DNA from 2 places in the Parvibaculum sp. MBR-TMA-1.3b-4.2 genome. Region 2 is predicted to be linked to the other one. Evidence: riboswitches for the same ligand, from Rfam matches in the RefSeq annotation. Region 2 holds a riboswitch; the other holds the start of a gene.
The links. A riboswitch is a leader RNA that binds a small molecule or an ion and turns the genes downstream of it on or off. The one in region 2 is predicted to bind cobalamin.
Positions count from the first base shown of each region.

Region 1: it holds a riboswitch for cobalamin, as region 2 does, so the genes downstream of both, ACSSVQ_RS05145 (TonB-dependent receptor plug domain-containing protein) here and ACSSVQ_RS06865 (TonB-dependent receptor plug domain-containing protein) in region 2, are expected to answer to the same signal.

Region 1 covers NZ_JBRJHC010000001.1:1,041,084-1,046,477, forward strand. The annotation lists gene ACSSVQ_RS05135 (glutathione S-transferase family protein) at 1-570, shown strand, start outside; gene ACSSVQ_RS05140 (GNAT family N-acetyltransferase) at 600-1,136, shown strand; cobalamin riboswitch at 1,150-1,390, shown strand; gene ACSSVQ_RS05145 (TonB-dependent receptor plug domain-containing protein) at 1,597-3,570, shown strand; gene ACSSVQ_RS05150 (enoyl-CoA hydratase) at 3,641-4,486, opposite strand; gene ACSSVQ_RS05155 (hypothetical protein) at 4,560-4,856, opposite strand; gene ACSSVQ_RS05160 (pyridoxal phosphate-dependent decarboxylase family protein) at 5,122-5,394, shown strand, end outside.
Region 2 covers NZ_JBRJHC010000001.1:1,415,694-1,421,087, forward strand. The annotation lists gene ACSSVQ_RS06850 (FecCD family ABC transporter permease) at 1-228, opposite strand, end outside; gene ACSSVQ_RS06855 (ABC transporter substrate-binding protein) at 215-1,090, opposite strand; gene ACSSVQ_RS06860 (DUF7676 family protein) at 1,083-1,661, opposite strand; gene ACSSVQ_RS06865 (TonB-dependent receptor plug domain-containing protein) at 1,722-3,632, opposite strand; cobalamin riboswitch at 3,798-3,994, opposite strand; gene ACSSVQ_RS06870 (FecCD family ABC transporter permease) at 4,038-4,970, opposite strand; gene ACSSVQ_RS06875 (ABC transporter substrate-binding protein) at 4,873-5,394, shown strand, end outside.

The DNA of each region.
Region 1 (5,394 bases), 370 kb from region 2:
GAAAAGGGCATCGAGCATGAAAACGTGCAGGTGGACCTTGCCAAGGGCGAGCAGCTTTCCGACGCGTACAAGAAGATCAATCCCGCCTGCACCGTCCCGGCGCTGAAGCTCGAAAGCGGTACCATCCTCACGGAAAATCTCGGTATCGCGGCCTGGGCGGAAGCGGTGAAGCCGGAGCCGGCGCTTCTGGGCACCACCCCGGAGGAAAAAGGTCTGGTGATGGGCTGGAATGCGCGGATCGAATTCGAAGGCTTGATGCCCATCGCCGAGGTTCTGCGCAACACCTCCAAGGGCATGGCGGACCGCGCCCTGCCCGGCCCCGTCAATCTTGCACAGATTCCCGAACTCGCAGAGCGCGGGTCTGTACGCCTCACCCGTTTCTTCAACGTCCTGAACGAGCGCCTGAAAGGCCGGGATTATATCGCCGTCGACAATTTCTCCCTCGCCGACATCACAGCGCTCGTCTGCGTCGATTTCGCGAAATGGGTGAAGCATGAGCCGAAGCCCGAGCATGAAGACCTCAAGCGCTGGCACGCAGCGGTTTCGGCCCGGCCCAGCGCCAAGGCGTAGCCGTCGGCCCAAAATGAGCGTGTACCGTCATGCTGATCGAGACAGCCCGGACGAGACTTCGGCAGTGGCGCGAACCGGATCGGGACGCGTTCGCCGCCCTTAACGCTCATCCAGAGGTCATGCATGATCTTGGCGGCCCTATCGACAGGCGTTCGAGCGATGAAAAGTTCGATCGCTATGTCATGGCCTACGAGACACATGGCTTCACCCGCTGGGCGATTGAAACCTTTGCGGGCAATTTTCTCGGTTATGCGGGCATCATGCCCTCGCGCCCGGGACATCCTCTCGGTCCGCACACCGAGATCGGCTGGCGCTTGCAACGCGAAGCATGGGGGCACGGATATGCAACGGAAGCCGCGTCGGCCGCGCTTGCGGACGGCTTTGCGCGTTGCGGCCTGACAAAGGTATTGGCCTATACCGCGCCCGACAATCTCCGGTCGCAGGCGGTGATGGAACGGCTCGGCCTCATCCGCGTCCCCTCACTCGATTATGAGGAAGCCCATAATGGCGGCATGTGGCGGGGGCTTGTGTGGATCGCCACGGCCTCTCCCTCATTTGACACCTAAAACCACGCCCCTATAGTGCCGCTCGCTTTCATGGTTCTTCACGCAAGCCGAAAGGCGGAAGGAAGAGGCAAGAGGGAACAGGGTGCGGCGTGCCGATGCACGTCAATTCCCAGGCTGCCCCCGCAACTGTGATCGGTGAGGCTGCGTTTCATGACATGCCACTGGCCATTGGTCCTTTTTCAGGATCGGCCGGGAAGGCGAAACGCCGCCGACGACCCGTAAGCCAGGAGACCTGCCAGAAAGCGCGTCATCTGCCGGTGGCCGGGGTGTGCCAACGGGGCGGTGATTTCCGCTTATGGTGACGCGTCAGGTCGATGCGCGTCGCCGGGCCCCTTTCCCGACAGCCTGCCGCCTGCCGCGTTTTCCGACAAGCGGCTCTCTCTCGCTTCCCGTAAATACGCGCTCTCCACCGGTTCCTGCGGCCGGGGTCTGCCGCGATCATGTTACGGGGGGTCCACCCATGTTGAAATTCGACCGGCGATCTATCGCCTTTCTTGCCGTCGCCGCCAGTGCCACGACTGCCTTTGCCGCCAGCGCTCATGCCGAAACGGACAGGATTTCCGACGGCATCCTGATTACCGGCAATCTCGAACCGCTTCCCACCAAGGAAGTCACCTCGAGCTACACGATCATCACCGCGAAAGACATCGAGGAGCATCAATATCTCCGCCTCACCGATGCGCTGAAAACCGTGCCGGGCCTCAATGTGGTGCAGAGCGGTCCGCATGGCGCCCAGACGTCCATTTTCATGCGGGGATCAAATTCCAACCAAACGCTTGTGATGATGAACGGGCTACCGCTAGAAGATCCGTCTTCTCCCAGCGGCGCGGCTTCGATCTCCAATATCTCGCTTGGCGATGTGGAGCGCATCGAAGTGGTGCGCGGTCCGCAAAGCGGCGTCTATGGCAGCCAGGCAATCGGCGGCGTCATTAACATCATCACCAAATCCGGCACAGGCGCATTGTCCACACACGCCAGCATCGAAGGCGGCACGCTGGGCACACTGAATGCAAATGGCTCGGTGAGCGGCGGTTTCGGCTCGACCAACTACTATTTTGCCGCCTCGCATGAACGGACCGACGGCTCCGACATCACGCCTGCCCGCATACGCGGCACACAGCCTGAGGAGAAGGACGGCAACGAGACCACCTCCATCTCAGGCAATATCGGCCAGCGTTTCGGCGAAAATGTGAAAGGCTCCATCTTCGCGCAGTTCGTCGACAGCTCGGTCGATACGGATGAAGACGGATCGAACGCCTCCTTCACACCCTTCTACGACAACCCGAACAGCACATATGACCAGCAAAAACTGCTCATATCGGGCAAGCTCTCGGGAAAATTCTTCGGCGGCAAATGGCGTCCGACGCTGACCGGCGGTTATCTACATCAGCAGGGCCAGAACAAGGATCAGCCCGATGCAGGCGGCTCCATCTATTCCAACGACGTGACCTTTACGTCGGAAACGCTCAACGCCGCATTCGACAACAGCTATGATCTGCTTGACTGGAACACGCTTTCCTTTGGCACCACCTACCGGCACGAAAAGTACGAAGCCCATGGTTTCCGCGATTTCGGTCCCACCTACCGGATCAATGAACAAAGCAAAGCGGACAGAGATCAGTTTGCGGTCTATGCGGGCGAGCATCTGAACTTTGCCGATCAGCTCTTCCTGAACCTCAATCTGCGCTACGACATGCCGGTGGACTACGACAACCATTTCTCCTTCACTATCGCGCCTGCCTACTATCTGCCCGATAGCGATACACGCTTCACGGCGAGCTATGGCACAGGCTTCAAAACGCCATCGCTCTATCAGCTCCATGGTTTCTCAACGAACAGCTTCGGCGTATTCCGGGGCAACCCCAATCTGAAGCCCGAGAAGAGCCGCGGCTGGGAAACGGGCATCGAGCAAGGCTTCTTCGATCATGCCCTTGTGACCGGCGTCACATGGTTCCAGACCCAGATCGACGATCCGATCGTGACTAATTCGGCAGGCACCACGACGCAAAACGATCCCGGCTTTACCGCCAAGGGGATCGAGGCATTCGTCAGTTTCGACGTGATGCAAAACGTGTCGGCCCGGATCGACTACACCTACACGCTTTTGAAGACGGATAGCTTTCAGGCGGCGTTCTCGCGTCGCCCGCGTCACCAGATCGGCCTCACGGCGGATTGGCAGCCGATGGAAGGCACATCGCTTGCGACGGATATTCAGTGGATCGATCCCTATCGCGACATTCCGCGCGACGGCTTCGGCTACTACCTAAACCCGACGCCCTACACCATCGTCAACATCTCCGGGTCGCAGAAGCTCACAGACAATGTGACGCTGACGGCGCGGGTCAACAATCTGCTCGATCAGAAATACGAGCCTGCCAATGGCTTCCAGGCCCCGGGCATCGAAGCACTGGCAGGTGTGACCGTTTCCTTCTGACGGCACGTCGTCCTAAACGCGACTATGCCCGCCCCTTGTTGGGGCGGGCATTTTTCTTTCTGGCCGGGGTTCAGCGGCCGGTGAAATTCGCCGCGCGCTTTTCCACGAAATGCGCAACGCCTTCCTTGAAGTCCTCGCTGGCGAAGCTCTTTTGCATTTCATCGTCGCCGATGGCGAGCGCGGTATTGAAATCCTGGAACATCGCTTTCCAGACCTGCCGCTTCATCACCGTCATGGACCGCGGCGACACGCTCGTCGCGAGTGTGCGGGCATAGTCCATCACATTGTCCATGAAATGCTGGGCGTCGAAGCTGCGATTGACGAGACCGATGCGTTCGGCCTCGCGCCCGTCGAATTTGCGCGCCGACATCAGAAGGTCCATCGCATGCGCAGGCCCCACCAGATGCGGCAACAGCCATGAAACGCCATGTTCGGCGACGAGCCCACGGCTCGCAAAGGCTGTGGTGAATTTCGCATCCGCCGCGGCAAAGCGCATATCGGCATAGAGCGCCACCACGAGACCGAGCCCGGCGGCAGGCCCGTTGATCGCGGCGATAACGGGCTTGGGCACCTCCATCAGAAAGCCGAAGCGTCCGCCATAGGCGCCCTCGAGATCGGGGCCCACGGCGGCCTTGAACGCGGCCTCTGCGTCTTTACCGTCGGATTGCTCGCGCTTTTCGCCGCCCGCCGCTTCGATCTTCTGGAGAAGATCCATATCGGCACCGGCGCAAAAACCGCGCCCGGCCCCGGTCAGCACGATCACGCGGACTTTCTTATCCGCGCTGGCTTCGGCCATGGCAGCCTTCACGCTCTTCTCCATGGCGCCGGTCCAGGCATTCAGCTTGTCCGGCCGGTTGAGCGTGACCACCGCCACACCGTCCCTAACCTCATAGAGGACGTCCTCATAGGTAGCCATCGTCGTTCCTCCCTCATGTCATTCTTGTGAGGGGAACTATAGCGCGCGAGATATGAAGCCGCGATGGGGCGGATTACTCGGCATCCTGCGCCGTGTCCCTTGCCTGTTGTGCGGCACGCGCCGACCAGGCGGCCCGCAGCGCATCGCGGCAAGGCCGGGAGAAACGCGGAGCATTTTCGCGAATGCAGCTGCGCATCTTCTCTTTCCCGCCGCCGATGGCGGACCGGCAATATTGCTCGATATCCGCCCGGCAGGTCTGGCGGATCTGTGCATGCGTATCGGCCTTTGCGGCACTTGCGGCGGCCAACAACAGAAACAGACCGGCCATGATGGAAATGGTGGACTTGCCGAGCAGCGCTTTCATCGCCATACCCCGAAGCTTTTCGATCGACCGTTTCCGATACGGCCTGAAATGTGATTTCCGTCGCGCATACCCATTCTGCGGCGCGGATACCGCCCTTGATGACCGCCAATCGGGGCGAAAGGCAGGCGGACAAGTGGCCTTTCGGAGAAAAAGCCGCCCCATGGCCATGCAGGAATGTGAATCCTATTCACGCTTTTCTTGCCGCACCTTCAGGCACCCCTCATAATCGGCGGCAACAAGAGCCAAGACAGAGGGGAACTGGGACATGGGAATGCCCGAACATGGAACCGCCTGGGACGTGCTGAGCCAGGAAATGCTGGAACGCGGCAAAAACGACGTGAAATGGCGCGAGGGCAAGACCGCAGTCTATGTGTTCAACGCCGGTGAAGACGTGTCGCAGGTCCAGAAAGAGGCCTACACCATGTACATGTCCGAGAACGGCCTCGGCCCCCTCGCCTTTCCCAGCCTGAAGCAGATGGAGGACGAGGTCATCTCCATGGGCCTCGGCCTGCTGCACGGCCCAGAGGGCGCTGCCGGCAACATC
Region 2 (5,394 bases):
GAGACTTAAGAGCGTACGCGGCAAGCGGAGTTCCCAGACAATCGTCTGCAACTTCTCACTCGCCGTGCCCATCAAGGCTGCGAGCGTATCGCCCAGCGACAGCGGTACGTAGCCGATGCCGACCGAAATCAGAAACAGCGCAAGCAGCAAGGCGCCAAGCGCGGCGTTCAACTGCCAGTTCGCGCGGCGGTTGCCGGCAAGGCGCGCGCTAAGACTATCTGCGGTCATGGCTTACCTCCACATGGCCTGTTCCGATTTCATGGTGTGTGCGGGCGAGAAGCTCCACTGCATTCACAAGGAGCGGGCTCGAGCAGGGCCATAACTTGCCGGGCACCTGAACCAGTTTTCCTTTCTGCACCAGTTCCCAAAAGACAGGGTTGTGGCGAAACAGTCTCCGTACGGATTGGTAAGGCGCATCGAAAAAGCTGGTGACGAAAACATCGGGCGGTGTCATGACGGCCTGTTCCAGAGGAAGCGTTCCCCAGCCTTTCTTGCCCAGTTCACGTTGCAGGTTCCGAAAGCCCGCAGCGCGGATGGCATCGTCCACGAAGGTGCCCGCCCCCGCTCCGCCGCCATCGGAACGAAAGTAAAGCGCAAAGGGCTTTTCCTCGCCCTCCGTTTCCCGGGACACCGCCGCCATTCGTTGCCGGATTTGCCGCACCAGGCGGCGCCCCTCGGCTTCGCGGTCGAGCTTCCTCGACAGGTCGATCACCGTCTCCTCGACATCACCGACGGACTCGCCGACCGGCAACTCGAAATAGTCGATCCCGAACTTTCGCAGGATCCGCTTCAGTTGCGTGTCGCCATAGGCGTTCAGGACGACCAGATCGACATCGGAGAGGATCAGTTCCTCGACCGATCCGCGGTTCTGAGGAAAAGATGCCGCATGCTTCGAAAAATAGGAGAGAGGCGACAGGGACTGATGACTCAGCGACGCGACCTGCTTCGGATCCGCGAGCATCATCAGATACTGATCGCCGCAAAGCGAAACGGACGCGACCTTCGGCGGACCTGCCGCACAGGCTGCGCCCGATCCCCAGCAAAACAGGGCGAGCCAGAGAGCCGGCCATATGGCGGCCCGTTCAGCCACCCCCGAACCCCTTGCCCTTGCGGTCGAGCCCGTCCGGCTCGCACCCCGTATAGGCAGGCAGAAACTTCGCCCACATGGCAAGGCGGGACCAATCCGGCTTATCGGCGACCCGGTCTTCGTCCGAGATGAAGGGATTGGGGAAGAAGAGCGTAATCTGCGGCGTCGCGTCGCCATTGAACATGCGGAAGCCCCAAGTCACCGGGTGCCCTTCCTTATCGAGCCCGCGATAAAACTCGGCCCGGCTCGGACGGCGCTGCACGATGAGCTCGGGCTGGTTGGGCGACTGCGCCGAGCCGTAATTGGTGCCGAGACACAGATGAAAATGTCCGCCCCGTCCCCAGTGAATTGTCATATAGCCGCCGCCCATGGAGATACGCTCGGGCTTGCCCGGACATTTCAGCTCATAGGCAGCTCCGGGGATAAGCGGACCGAATGTCAGCTCGTGGTAGTGGTTCTCAAAGGCATCACGTAGCAGCTTCTCCAGAAACGCCTCTTCGATGGGGAGCGACCATATGTGCTCGACGACGCGGCCTTCCTCGTTCTTCTTCTCCGCTCTCGGGGTGGGTTGCATGTTGCTCTCTCCTTCCGGGAAAAAATACGAGCGGGCGCAAACACGCCCGCCCGCTCTGACTCAAAACCGGTATTTCAGACCAGCATAGAAAGCGCGGTCGGACGTGCCGTAACCGTATTCAGTCTGGTATTGGTCATTGAGGAGGTTTTCGATACGCGCCGTGATATCGAGATTGTCGAACAAGCGATATCGCGCCGCGAGCTTGACGACAAAGGGGTCGTCAAGACGCACGGTATTACCGCTATCGCGAGTATCCACCGTGTGGAGTACGTTGAGATTTACGTTTGCGCGACCGCCAAGCAATACGTAGTTCGCGTTGAAATTGATGTCATGACGGGGTGCGTTGTCGTAGCGCTTACCCGTAGCGTCCTGCACCACATTCCAGGTGTATGCGAGGTTCAGCCGCAGATCGTTCGTCACCATCCAGTCGGCACTCGCTTCCACACCGCGCGAGCGCGACTCTCCGGCGATATTGAAATAGTTGGGAGCCGGCGTACCGAAGGTACCGCTATACTTGATGGCGTTTTCGGTATCGATGTTGAAGTAGGTAACGGAAACCAGCACATCCCCGTTCAGGAAAAGCTGGTCGATACCCGCGTCCCAGCTCTTGCTTTCCTCCGGCTTGAGATCCGGATTGCCGAAATTCGGGTCGCCACAGCACTTGCCATAGAGCTCGAAGAGGCTCGGTGCGCGGAAGCCTGTCGAATAGCTGCTCCGGATTGTCGTCCCGGTGCTCGTGAAGCGATAAGCCGCCGTAGCGCGATATGTGTCGTAGACGCCGAATGCCTCGTGATCGTCCAGACGGGCACCTGCCGAGAGATAGAGATTCTCGACAGGGCTGAACTGGTACATGCCGAACCAGGAATTCGTCCAGACATCGGCGCCTGCCGGGCTGGAATCGGACTCGTAGCTCTCTTCATTCCGCTCGGCACCAACAATGACAATATTGTCCGGATTGAAGGTGAGCGTTCCCTGAACGTCATAGGTCACACGGTCGCCGATGTAATAGTAGGATTGCGTGCCGTTATCGAAACCGTCCCGCTTCGAATAGCTGTAGGCGACACCCGCCTCGCCCACGAAAAAGCGATCCTGCGTCGCAAAGGTGACGCCGCCTCGGCCGGAATACTGAAGGAAATCATCGCCCCGGTCCGGATCGTCTCCGTAGGAACCGCTAGAGGCGTCATAGTTCAACGTCCCCTGCGCGTAGCGGAAATTTCCCTTGATGCCAATACGGTCCGTCAGCTGATAGTCCAGCCGGCCCAGCGACGAGATATTGTCGTAATCCTCGCCCTCGCTATTGCCGGGGAGGTTTTCATCCGCAGCAGAAAACCCGCCCGTATCCAGATACTGCGCGCTGACATTTATGCCGCCGCGATCATCGTCGAAACCGCCCTGCGTACTACCGCCCACAAGGTAGGTATCGTAACTTCCGACCTCACCAAATACGCTGCTCTTGAAGTCGCCGCGCCCGCGGGCTGTCACGATATTGACGACACCGGCGACGGCCTCTCCGCCATAAAGCACGCTCTGCGATCCGCGAAGCACCTCGATCCGGTCGATCCCTGCGGTCCCTAGCTGGGAAAAATCGAACGCCGTCTGCGAACGACTCGGGTCGGACACTTCGACGCCATCGATCAGAACCGAAGTATATTGCCCCGGCAGTCCGCGCATGCGCACGTTAGAATCGGTGCCCTTCGCACCAAACTGCGAGACGGAAATGCCCGGCGTCGTCGTCAACACGTCCAACACCTGGCGCGTCTGCTGCTCTTCCATTTCCTCTTTGGTTACGACGGAAATGGAGGAGCCGGTCTTTTCGATCTGAGTGGGTATCTTGGTGGATGTGACGACAATCCCGTCCGTATTCTGATCAGAATCGTCCGAATTTTCCTGTGCATGTGCCGGCATCGCCAATGCGATACAGGCAAGCGCTGTCGCGCCGAGCAGCGCCCGGCGGAAAACAGTCTGGTGCATAATCTCACCCCGTTAGGCAGGCCTAAGCCCCCGATTGACAAACGGGTGAGCACAAAGTTCTCAATGTCTGATACGGCATAGCCCGCCGCGGAATCCCCTGCACTCAACCCAGTTTACGGTTGTCGCCACTACGGGTTTCCGCTCCTTCGGCTAGTCCCGGCCAAAGGGGGGGCGACGCAGGTAGCAGGTCTCCTGACTTTCGGATCATCGCCCTTGCCGTGCCTTCCCAAAGCGTTTCGCTTCAGTGGCTTCTTACGGTGGGCTCCCCGATCACAGTTGCGGGTACAGTCCCGGATTTGCCGACTAGCGGCTCACCGGATTCCCTTTTATCCCTTGCGGGCACTACCTGACCGGCACATTACATATGAGACATATGCCCGGCAACAATCTTTTGGCCAAATCCCCTCAGAACATTCGTCTCTGCCGGATCAGGAGATAAATGAAGAAGGGAATGCCGAAAAACGCCGTGACGACACCCAAACGCAACTCGCTCGGGGTCGGCAGTAGACGGACGAAACCGTCCGACAGCGTAAGCAGCAATGCACCCGCAACCGCCGAGGGAAGCAGTAGACGGGAGGGCCGGTGTCCAACCATCGGTCTGAGAAGATGGGGAACGACAAGGCCCAAAAAGCCGATCGCACCACTCACCGCAACGGCCGCGCCAACTCCGATCGATACCCCAAGAACAATCCACCCCTGAAGCCTACGCATGTTGATGCCCATGCTTTCGGCCGCCTCTTCACCCAGAGCAAGCGCATCGAGCGCATTGCGTTGGCTGTAGAAAATCGCCCAGGCAACCATCATCAAAGGCAGCGAAAGCCAGACATGCATCTTGCTCCGATCTTCAAGCGAGCCCAAAAGCCAGAACGCTATTTCCGACATGGCGAATGGATTGGATGACAGATTGAGCGCGAGCGAGATGCAAGCGCCCGCCAGCGAACCAACGGCGAGGCCGGCGAGAATGAGCGCCACTGCGGAAACATGGCGGCGCATCATGCCGAAAACGCAGGACAAGGCGAGAAACGACATGCCGATGGCGAGCCCGGGGAGAAGCAAGGGATATTTGTTCGCATATCCGAAGTAGAGCGCGATCACCGCACCGAATGCCGCCGCGTTCGACGAACCAAGCACGGAGCTGTCTGCCAACGGATTTCGCAAATAGCCTTGAAGAACCGCGCCGGCCATGGCCAGCGTCGCGCCGACCCCCATGGCAAGCAACAATCTGGGCAGGCGGATTTCCATGACGATTGCGCGATGGATCTCTGTCCCCTGCCCTGTGAGGGCAAGAAACACCTGTTCCGGCGATATCGATACGGGCCCGACCAACAGCGCACCCAACCCGACAACAAGAAGTAATGACAGCAGAACCGGCCAGAAGGACAGCCACTTGATGTTTCGACGCTCACTTACGAATTGTGCAATAGACACAACAGACCTCGTCCAGATCGGCCCAGCTCTTCGACAGAGCATCCCGTCACTTCAAGTGTCCCGGGATTGTGATAAAAACACCGGCATTCCGGTGCTGGTGAAAGAAAGAGACGCCCAGTTGCGCTTAGCCCGTATTACACTTCATTTCCTGCTCCTTGCCTGCCTCGCTGTCGCGACGCAACGCCCTGCCCATGCGGAGACATTCCACCGGATCGTGTCGCTCAATGTCTGTGCCGACCAGTATTTGCTAGCCCTCGCCGACCCGTCCCAAATCGCAGCGCTGACGATTTTTGCGCAAGACAGGAGCATATCCTTCCTCGCCGACAAGGCCGGC